One region of the Streptosporangium sp. CA-135522 genome, then DNA from elsewhere that is predicted to be linked to it. Evidence: riboswitches for the same ligand, from Rfam matches in the RefSeq annotation. Region 1 holds a riboswitch; the other holds the start of a gene.
What was found. Region 1 has a riboswitch for glycine ahead of gcvT (glycine cleavage system aminomethyltransferase GcvT). Riboswitches for the same ligand answer to the same signal wherever they lie in the genome.
Positions count from the first base shown of each region.

Region 2: linked by a shared signal. The riboswitch ahead of gcvP (aminomethyl-transferring glycine dehydrogenase) and the one ahead of gcvT (glycine cleavage system aminomethyltransferase GcvT) in region 1 are both predicted to bind glycine.

Region 1 is NZ_CP192026.1:2,013,805-2,018,209, reverse strand. Features, by position in the region: gene ACQPYK_RS09765 (aldehyde dehydrogenase family protein) at 1-118, shown strand, start outside; gene ACQPYK_RS09760 (3-oxoacyl-ACP reductase) at 124-888, shown strand; gene ACQPYK_RS09755 (gamma-glutamyl-gamma-aminobutyrate hydrolase family protein) at 1,009-1,704, shown strand; glycine riboswitch at 1,794-1,892, shown strand; glycine riboswitch at 1,893-1,987, shown strand; gene gcvT (glycine cleavage system aminomethyltransferase GcvT) at 2,021-3,109, shown strand; gene gcvH (glycine cleavage system protein GcvH) at 3,106-3,495, shown strand; gene ACQPYK_RS09740 (L-serine ammonia-lyase) at 3,575-4,405, shown strand, end outside.
Region 2 is NZ_CP192026.1:4,310,032-4,314,436, reverse strand. Features, by position in the region: gene gcvP (aminomethyl-transferring glycine dehydrogenase) at 1-1,990, opposite strand, end outside; glycine riboswitch at 2,149-2,240, opposite strand; gene ACQPYK_RS19945 (MerR family transcriptional regulator) at 2,256-2,876, opposite strand; gene ACQPYK_RS19940 (bifunctional nuclease family protein) at 3,021-3,491, opposite strand; gene ftsR (transcriptional regulator FtsR) at 3,571-4,221, opposite strand; gene ACQPYK_RS19930 (FHA domain-containing protein) at 4,248-4,405, opposite strand, start outside.

The sequences.
Region 1 (4,405 bases):
CGTCCGCTACTGGACCCCGTTCGGCGGCTTCAAACAGTCCGGCCTCGGCCGGGAACTGGGCCCGGACGCCCTGTCCGCGTTCACCGAGACCAAGAACGTCTTCATTTCGGAGGATTGACAGCCATGCAGCGTTTGCAGGACCGGGTCGCCGTCATCACCGGCGCGGGCAGCGGTATCGGCCTGGCCACCGCGCGCCGGTTCGCCCAGGAAGGCGCCCGCGTCGTATGCGTGGACCTGGACGAGGCGAGCGGGTCGGCGGCCGCGGCCGAGGTGGGCGGCCTGTTCGTCAAGACCGACGTCACCAGCGAGGCCGACGTCGCCCGGATGTACCAGACCGCGTTCGACACCTACGGCAGCGTGGACATCTCGTTCAACAACGCGGGCATCTCACCGCCGGAGGACGACTCGATCCTGGAGACCGGCATCGACGCCTGGCGCAGGGTCCAGGAGGTCAACCTCACCTCGGTCTACCTGTGCTGCAAGCACGCCATCCCCTACATGCAGCGCCAGGGCAAGGGATCGATCATCAACACCGCGTCCTTCGTGGCGGTGATGGGCTCGGCCACCAGCCAGATCTCCTACACCGCCTCCAAGGGCGGGGTGCTGGCTATGTCCCGCGAGCTCGGCGTGCAGTTCGCCCGCGAGGGCATCCGGGTCAACGCGCTCTGTCCCGGACCGGTCAACACGCCGCTGCTGCAGGAATTGTTCGCCAAGGACCCCGAGCGGGCACAGCGCCGCCTGGTGCACATCCCGGTCGGCCGGTTCGCCGAGGCCTCCGAGATCGCCGCCGCGGTGGCCTTCCTGGCCTCGGACGACGCGAGCTTCATCACCGGGTCGGAGTTCCTGGTGGACGGCGGCATCTCCGGCGCCTACGTCACGCCCCTGTAACCAGCCGTGACCGGTTTGGGGAGATTTGCCCACCCCATACCGTCCGTCCTCGATAACGTGCCGGGACGCGGGCAGATACCTATGTCACCACACGTCCCGGCACCCGGCGAGAAAGAGATCATGTCCCGTCCCGTCATCGGCATCACCTGCTACGTCGAGCCCGCGAAGTTCACCGTCTGGGAGATGACCACCGCGCTCCTGCCGTACAACTACGTCGACCACGTGGTCCGCGCGGGCGGGCAACCGGTGATCCTGCCTCCGGCGGGCGACCCCGCCGCGCTCGCCGGACGCCTGGACGGGCTGATCCTGGCCGGCGGCGGAGACATCGGCCCGGCACGGTACGGCCAGGCCCCGCACGAGCGGACCGGCTACGTCCGCGAGTTCCGCGACGACGCCGAGTTCGGGCTGTTGCGAGAGGTCCTGGAACGGGGCATCCCGTTCCTGGGAGTCTGCCGGGGCCTGCAGGTGCTCAACGTCGCCCTCGGCGGCAGCCTCCACCAGCACCTGCCCGACACGGTCGGCCACACCGGGCACGCCCCGGCGCCCGGTGACTTCGGCCGGATGCCGGTACGGCTGACCCCCGGCAGCCGTATCGCCAAGGCTCTCGGCGCCGAGGCCGTCGACGTGGCCCACTACCACCACCAGGCCGCCGACCGGCTGGGGTCGGGCCTGACCGTGACCGCCCACGCCGAGGACGGCACGATCGAGGCCGTGGAGCTGGCCGACCACCCGTTCGCCGTCGCGGTCCAGTGGCATCCCGAAGCCGACGACGAGAGCCTGCTGTTCGAAGAACTGGTACGGCACGGCCGCCCCTGAACGGCACGACGGTCTCCGAACGGCGACAACCCGCCGCCCGGGGATTTCGCTCGGCCGGTGCAGGCGGTTAGGCTTGCCGTGACACCGATGAATCCCGTGCGGGAGAGCGTCCTGACATCCAGGCCAGGACCCCTGAAGGAGCAAGCCCTCCCCGCGAACCTCTCAAGGCAAAGGACCGTACGGGTAGGTGGCCTCTGGAAAGCAGGCCTGATGGCCTCGCCGAAGGTGAAAGTCCGGCAAAAATCGGGCGAAGCTCTCAGGCATCGATGACAGAGGGGGAGGATGATCTCATCTGTCCCCTGCCTGAGGTGCGAACATGTCCCGACCTACGCCGCTGCGCGGCGTCCACGAGGCCCTCGGCGCGACGCTGACCGACTTCGCGGGCTGGCTGATGCCGCTCCGCTACGGCAGCGAGTCCACCGAGCACAACGCGGTCCGCCAGGCTGCGGGCCTGTTCGACCTGTCCCACATGGGCGAGATCTTCGTGACCGGCCCCCAGGCCGGCGAGGCCCTGGATTACGCGCTGGTGGGCTACATCTCCGCCCTCGACCCCGGCCGCGCCCGCTACACGATGATCGTCGACCCGTCGGGCGGCGTGCTGGACGACCTGATCGTCTACCGCCTGGCGGACGAGGAGTTCATGGTCGTCGCCAACGCCTCCAACTACCCGAGGGTCGCCGCCGAGCTCGTCGAGCGCGCCAAGGCGTTCGACGCCGTGGTCGAAGACCGCTCCGAGCAGTACGCGCTGATCGCGGTCCAGGGCCCGCGCTCGCGCGCCATCCTCGGCGAGATCACCGACGCCGACCTCGACGGGCTGAAGTACTACGCGGGCCTGCCCGCCACCGTGGCCGGCCGCAAGGCCCTCATCGCCCGCACCGGATACACCGGCGAGGACGGATTCGAGCTGTTCATCGCGGCCGACGACGCCGAGCCGCTCTGGGCCGCGCTCACCGAGGCGGGCGAGCCCCACGGGCTGATCCCGGCCGGCCTGTCCGCGCGCGACACCCTCCGCCTGGAGGCGGGCATGCCGCTGTACGGCAACGAGCTGTCGGCCGACCTCACCCCGTTCGACGCGGGGCTCGGCCGTGTGGTGAGGTTTGACAAGCCGGGCGACTTCGTCGGCCGGGCCGCCCTCGAACCGCTCAAGGACGTCCCGCCGACCCGTCGTCTGGTCGGACTGGTCGCGACAGGCCGCAGGGTGCCCCGGCACGGATACCCGGTGGTCTCCGGCGACGGAGCCGTCGCCGGAGTGGTCACCAGCGGAGCGCCGTCCCAGTCACTGGGCAAGCCCATCGCCATGGCCTACGTGGACAACGGCCCGTCCATCGGCCTGGCCGTGGACATCCGGGGCAGTCGCGAGCCGGTCGATGTCGTTGAACTGCCTTTCTACAGGAGGAAAAAGTGAGCAGCATTCCCGATGACCTGCAGTACACCAAGGAACACGAGTGGGTGTCCGGCATCGACGACGGCCTGACCCTCACCGTGGGCATCACCGCCTACGCCGCCGAAGCGCTGGGTGACGTGGTCTACGTGCAGGTCCCCGAGGTCGGCTCGACGGTCGCCGCCGGCGACGCTGTCGGCGAGGTCGAGTCGACCAAGTCGGTGAGCGACATCTTCGCCCCGGTGGGCGGGGAGATCGTCGAGGTCAACCAGGCGGTCGTGGACGACCCCTCCCTGGTCAACAGTGACTCCTACGGTGAGGGCTGGCTGTTCCGCGTCCGTCTTGAGGGCGACGCCGACGACCTGCTGTCCGCCGAGGAGTACACCGCACTCACCTCAGGCGAGTCCTGAGATTTCTCCTCTTGCGCCGTGATCATGTGCGTCACCCGGCGCGCATGATCACGGCGATGTGAAGGCAGGGATCAGATCAATGGCGATCAGCGTCTTCGATCTCTTCAAGATCGGCATCGGACCGTCCAGCTCGCACACCGGCGGGCCGATGGCCGCCGCGCACAAGTTCGCCCGCGGCCTCGACCAGGACGGGCTCCTGGAGAAGACCGCCAGGGTCGAGGTGATCCTCTACGGCTCGCTCGGGCTGACCGGCAAGGGCCACGGCAGCGACAAGGCCGTCCTCCTCGGCCTGTCGGGTGAGAAACCCGAGCTCGTCGACGTCGAAACCGTCGACGACCGGCTGGCCGCCATGCGCTCCTCCGGGACGATCTCCCTGTACGGCTCCCGCGAGATCCCCTTCGTGATCGGCGAGCACCTGATCTTCGAACGCAAGATCTCGCTGCCGCACCACCCCAACGGCATGCGCTTTTCCGCCTTCTCCGAAACCGGAGAACCGCTGCGCGAGAAGGTCTACTACTCGGTGGGCGGCGGCTTCGTCGTCGACGAGAGCGCCACCGGCGCCGACCGGATCAAACCGGACGACACCGCCCTGCCGTACCCCTTCACCACGGCCGCCGAACTGCTCGCCCACTGCGCCGAGACCGGCCTGTCGATCTCCGGGCTGATGCTGGAGAACGAGAAGGCCTTCGGCCGCTCGGAGCGGGAGATCCGCGACCAACTGCTGAACCTGTGGCGGGTCATGACCGAGTGCGTCCAGCGCGGCATCGCCAAGGAGGGCGTGCTGCCCGGCGGGCTGAAGGTCCGGCGCCGGGCCAACCAGCTACACCGGCGGCTGCAGAGCGAGTCCCCCGAGAAGGACCCGCTGCAGACCATGGACTGGGTCTCGCTGTTCGCCCTCGCCGTGAACGAG
Region 2 (4,405 bases), 2.3 Mb from region 1:
GCTCGCAGATCTGGGTGATGGTCTCCTCGTAGACGCCGTGCGTGGAGGGGTAGGTCACCATGATGGCGGCGAGCTGGTCGCGATGCTTGTCGATCTTGGCGTTGAGGTCGTCGAGGTCGACGTTGCCGTTGTCGTCGCAGGCGACCACGGTGACGCGCATCCCCGCCATGACGGCGCTGGCGGCGTTGGTGCCGTGCGCGGAGGACGGGATCAGGCAGACGTCGCGGCCCGACTCACCGCGCGCCCGGTGGTAGGCGCGGATCGCCAGCAGACCGGCGAACTCGCCCTGGGAGCCGGCGTTGGGCTGGATCGACACGGCGTCGTAGCCGGTCACCTCGGCCAGCCAGCCCTCCAGCTCCTTGATCAGCTCGATGTAGCCCGCCGCCTGGTCCTCCGGGGCGTAGGGGTGCAGCCCGGCGAACTCCGGCCAGGTGATCGGCTCCATCTCGGTGGTCGCGTTGAGCTTCATGGTGCAGGAGCCCAGCGGGATCATCGACCGGTCGAGCGCGATGTCCTTGTCCTGGAGCTTGCGCAGGTAGCGCAGCATGGCCGTCTCGGAGCGGTGGCTGTGGAAGACCGGGTGGGTCAGGTAGTCGCTGACCCGCGCCAGGGCGGCGGGCAGCGCGTCGTGCGCGGCGGCGTCCAGGTCGGTCAGGACCGCGCCGCTGACCTCGAAGGCGGCCAGGACCTGCTCCAGGTGGATGAGCTCGGTCTTCTCGTCACAGGTGACACCGACGTGGTCGGCGTCGACCAGGCGCAGGTTGACCCCGTTGTCACGGGCCACGGCGACGACCTGGGCCGCACGGCCGGGCACGCGGGCGAGCACGGTGTCGAAGAAGGTGTCGTGCACGACCTCGACGCCGCCGTGGCGCAGGCCCTCGGCGAGCACGACCGCGTGCCGGTGGACGCGCTGGCCGATCCGGCGCAGCCCCTCGGGCCCGTGGTATACGGCGTACATGCCCGCGATCACCGCGAGGAGGACCTGCGCGGTGCAGATGTTACTGGTCGCCTTCTCGCGCCGGATGTGCTGCTCGCGGGTCTGCAGCGCCAGCCGGTAGGCGGGACGCTGGTCGGCGTCCTGGGAGACGCCCACCAGACGGCCGGGCATCTGCCGCTGCAGGCCGTCGCGGACGGCCATGTAGGCCGCGTGCGGGCCGCCGAAGCCCAGCGGGACGCCGAAGCGCTGGGAGGAGCCGATCGCGATGTCGGCGCCGAGCTCGCCGGGCGCGGCGAGCAGGGTGAGGGCGAGCAGGTCGGCGGCGGCGACCACCTGGGCGCCGCGAGCGTGGGCGGCGTCGGCGATGGAGCGGAAGTCCCTGACCCGGCCGCTGGCGCCCGGGTACTGCACGAGCACGCCGAAACACTCGGGAAGCTCGGCGGTGAAGTCGCTCTCGACCAGCTCGATGCCGAGCGGCTCGGCCCTGGTGCGCAGCACGGCCTTGGTCTGCGGCAGCGCGTCGGTGTCCACCACGAACACCTTGGTCTTGGCCCGGCCGGCCCGCAGGGCCAGGGTCATCGCCTCGGCGGCGGCGGTGGCCTCGTCCAGCAGGGAGGCGCCGGCGACGTCGAGCGCGGTCAGGTCGGAGATGACCGTCTGGAAGTTGATCAGTGCTTCCAGCCGGCCCTGGGAGATCTCCGGCTGGTAGGGCGTGTAGGCGGTGTACCAGCCCGGATTCTCCAGGAGGTTACGGCGGATCACGCCCGGGGTGATCGTGTCGTGGTAGCCCAGGCCGATCATCGAGGTCAGCACGCTGTTGCGCGCGGCCAGGGCGCGCATCTCGGCGAGGGCTTCGGTCTCGCTCGCCGCCGGGGGGAGCTGGAGCCGGTCCTTGGCCCGGATCGCCTCCGGCACGGTCACCGCGACGAGGTCGGCGGTGGAGGCGAATCCGACCGCCTCCAGCATGCGGGTCTGGTCGGCGTCCGCGGGCCCGATGTGACGGGTGGCGAACGGCGGGGAGTTGAGCTCGCTGAGCGGTGACAGGTCGGTCATGGAAAGCCTCCCGAGGCGGTGGAGACCGGCGCTGGGCGCGGGCGTATGCCGGATCTCCCCCTCTGTCATCTCGACCTGAGAGCTTCACCTCTCCTGGCGGGGAGGTTTTCACCGTCGGTGAGATGCGCCTGGCGGACGCACCTGCTTTCCAGAGTCGCCTCGTCCGTGCGGTACCGGGTGCCTGAGAGATTCCGGGGAGGTTGCTCCTTCGGCGCCCCGATCGTGTCGGGGTCTCTCCCGCACAGGGTCAGCAGCGAGAACAACTTTACCCCGTGCGGCGAGCCCTGCGACGACGGGCCAACTCATCGGCGTGGTGATCGTCTAAAGGGCCCTGGGCGGACTCCGCGCGCTCGCCGGGAAGATCCGCGAGAGAGCCCTCCACCTCCTGCCAGACCCGGCCGAGCGCGATGCCGAAGACGCCCTGCCCACCCTGGAGCAGGTCGATGACCTCGTCGGGCGAGGTGCACTCGTAGACGCTCACCCCGTCGCTCATCAGCGTGATCTGGGCGAGATCGTGGACGCCGCGGTCACGCAGGTGCTGTACGGCGATGCGGATCTGCTGGAGGGAGACGCCGGTGTCGAGCAGTCGTTTGACGACTTTGAGCACCAGAATGTCGCGGAAGCCGTACAGCCGCTGGGAACCCGAGCCGTGAGCCGCCCGCACCGTGGGCTCGACCAGTCCGGTGCGCGCCCAGTAGTCCAACTGCCGGTAGGTGATATCGGCCGCCGCACAAGCGGTGGGTCCTCGATATCCGATGTCGGCGGGCGGTTTCACCGGTTGCCCGTCGAATAGCAGACCCTCTTCACCCGCGCGCTGACGTGCCGACTGGCGCCGTTCCGGGTCATCCTGATCGGCGTTTCTACCCTCGCCGCTGCTGACCGCCACGCGGACCTCCGGCTTTCTCTCATCCCGCGGCCTGATCTGGGGGTTTGCGCACGACCGCGGGTTTCACTTGCACCGTAGGACTGGGGCCAAGCTCAGTCAACGACCCCACGCGGCGCGTCGTGAAGCGTAAATGCACCGAAATTCCTACCCTGCGCGACCGAAGTCCTCGGGCGTGATTGTGTCAAGGAACTCCCTGAACTTCTCCACCTCGTCCTCCTGGTCGTCGGGAATGATCACCCCTGCCTCCCGGACCACGTCCTCACTGGCGAAGATACGCGCGCCGGTGCGAAGCGCCAAGGCGATCGAGTCCGAGGGACGCGCACTCACCTCGACCCCGTTGGAGAACACGAGATCGGCGAAGAAGATCCCATCACGGAGCGCGACGATGTTGACCGTGCTCAGCCGAACGCCGAGCGCGTCGAGCACGTCGCGAAACAGGTCATGAGTGAGCGGCCGCGGCGGCGGCTCCTCGGCCTGCGCCATGGCGATCGCCGTCGCCTCCGTCATGCCGATCCAAATCGGCAGATAACGCTCCCCTTGTGCCTCCTTCAGCAGGACAATTGGCTGGTTGGAGGGCATCTCAACCCGAACGCCCACGACCTCCATCTGCAACACGGGCTGCTCCGTCTTCGCTGGATTCCGACCGGTTTGTTCAACGTAACACTCGTGGGGGTACGAGTGCCTGGTCAGGTTGTCACCGGCCCAGGACCCCACGAACGCCGGAACGCAGCAGCGAGGCGTGCAATTCCAGCAGGAGGCCGGAGATCTCCCTGGCCGTCTCGTCGGCCTGGTCGATGGCACCGGGCCCGCGACGGCGCAGCAGCGGGGCGATGGCCTGCTCCACGAGCCCGGCCTCCCGCTCGGCCGCGGCCTTGACCGCTCGCAGATGACGGGCGTGCAGCCCGAAGACGGTCAGGGCACCGACGCTGCGGGCCACGGCCAGGGCCTCGGCGTCGTAGTAGCGGGCCACCGCGGCCAGCAGGCCATAGTCCTCGAGCTCGGCGAGGGCCTCCTCGCTGAGCTCGGCGGCGGCGAGCAACTCCTCACGGGTGAGGCGGACCTCGGCGGGCGCGTCGTCGGGGACCGCCCGCGGGCGCGCGACCGGCCGCTCCTCGCGGTCGGCCGCCTCGAGGTGATCCTTGATCACGCGCAGCGGCAGGTAGCGGTCACGCTGCTCGCTGAGGATGTAGCGGAGCCGCTCGACGTCGGCGTAGGTGAATTTTCGATATCCGGAGGGACTGCGCTCCGGCTCGATCAACCCCTCGCCCTCCAGGAAACGAATCTTGGAGATGCTGACGTCGGGGAACTCGCCCTGCAGGAGAGCGAGCACCTCCCCGATGCTCATGTGTGCACGAGCGGCCTGCGAGCTCATCATCCTCCAGCGGCGCCACGGGTGAGGAAGACCAGACGGAACTTGCCGATCTGAACCTCGTCCCCGCCGTACAGCGGGACCTCCTCGATCCGCTCTCGGTTGACGTAGGTGCCGTTCAGGCTGCCGACGTCCCGGACGGTGAAGACGCCGCCGCCGC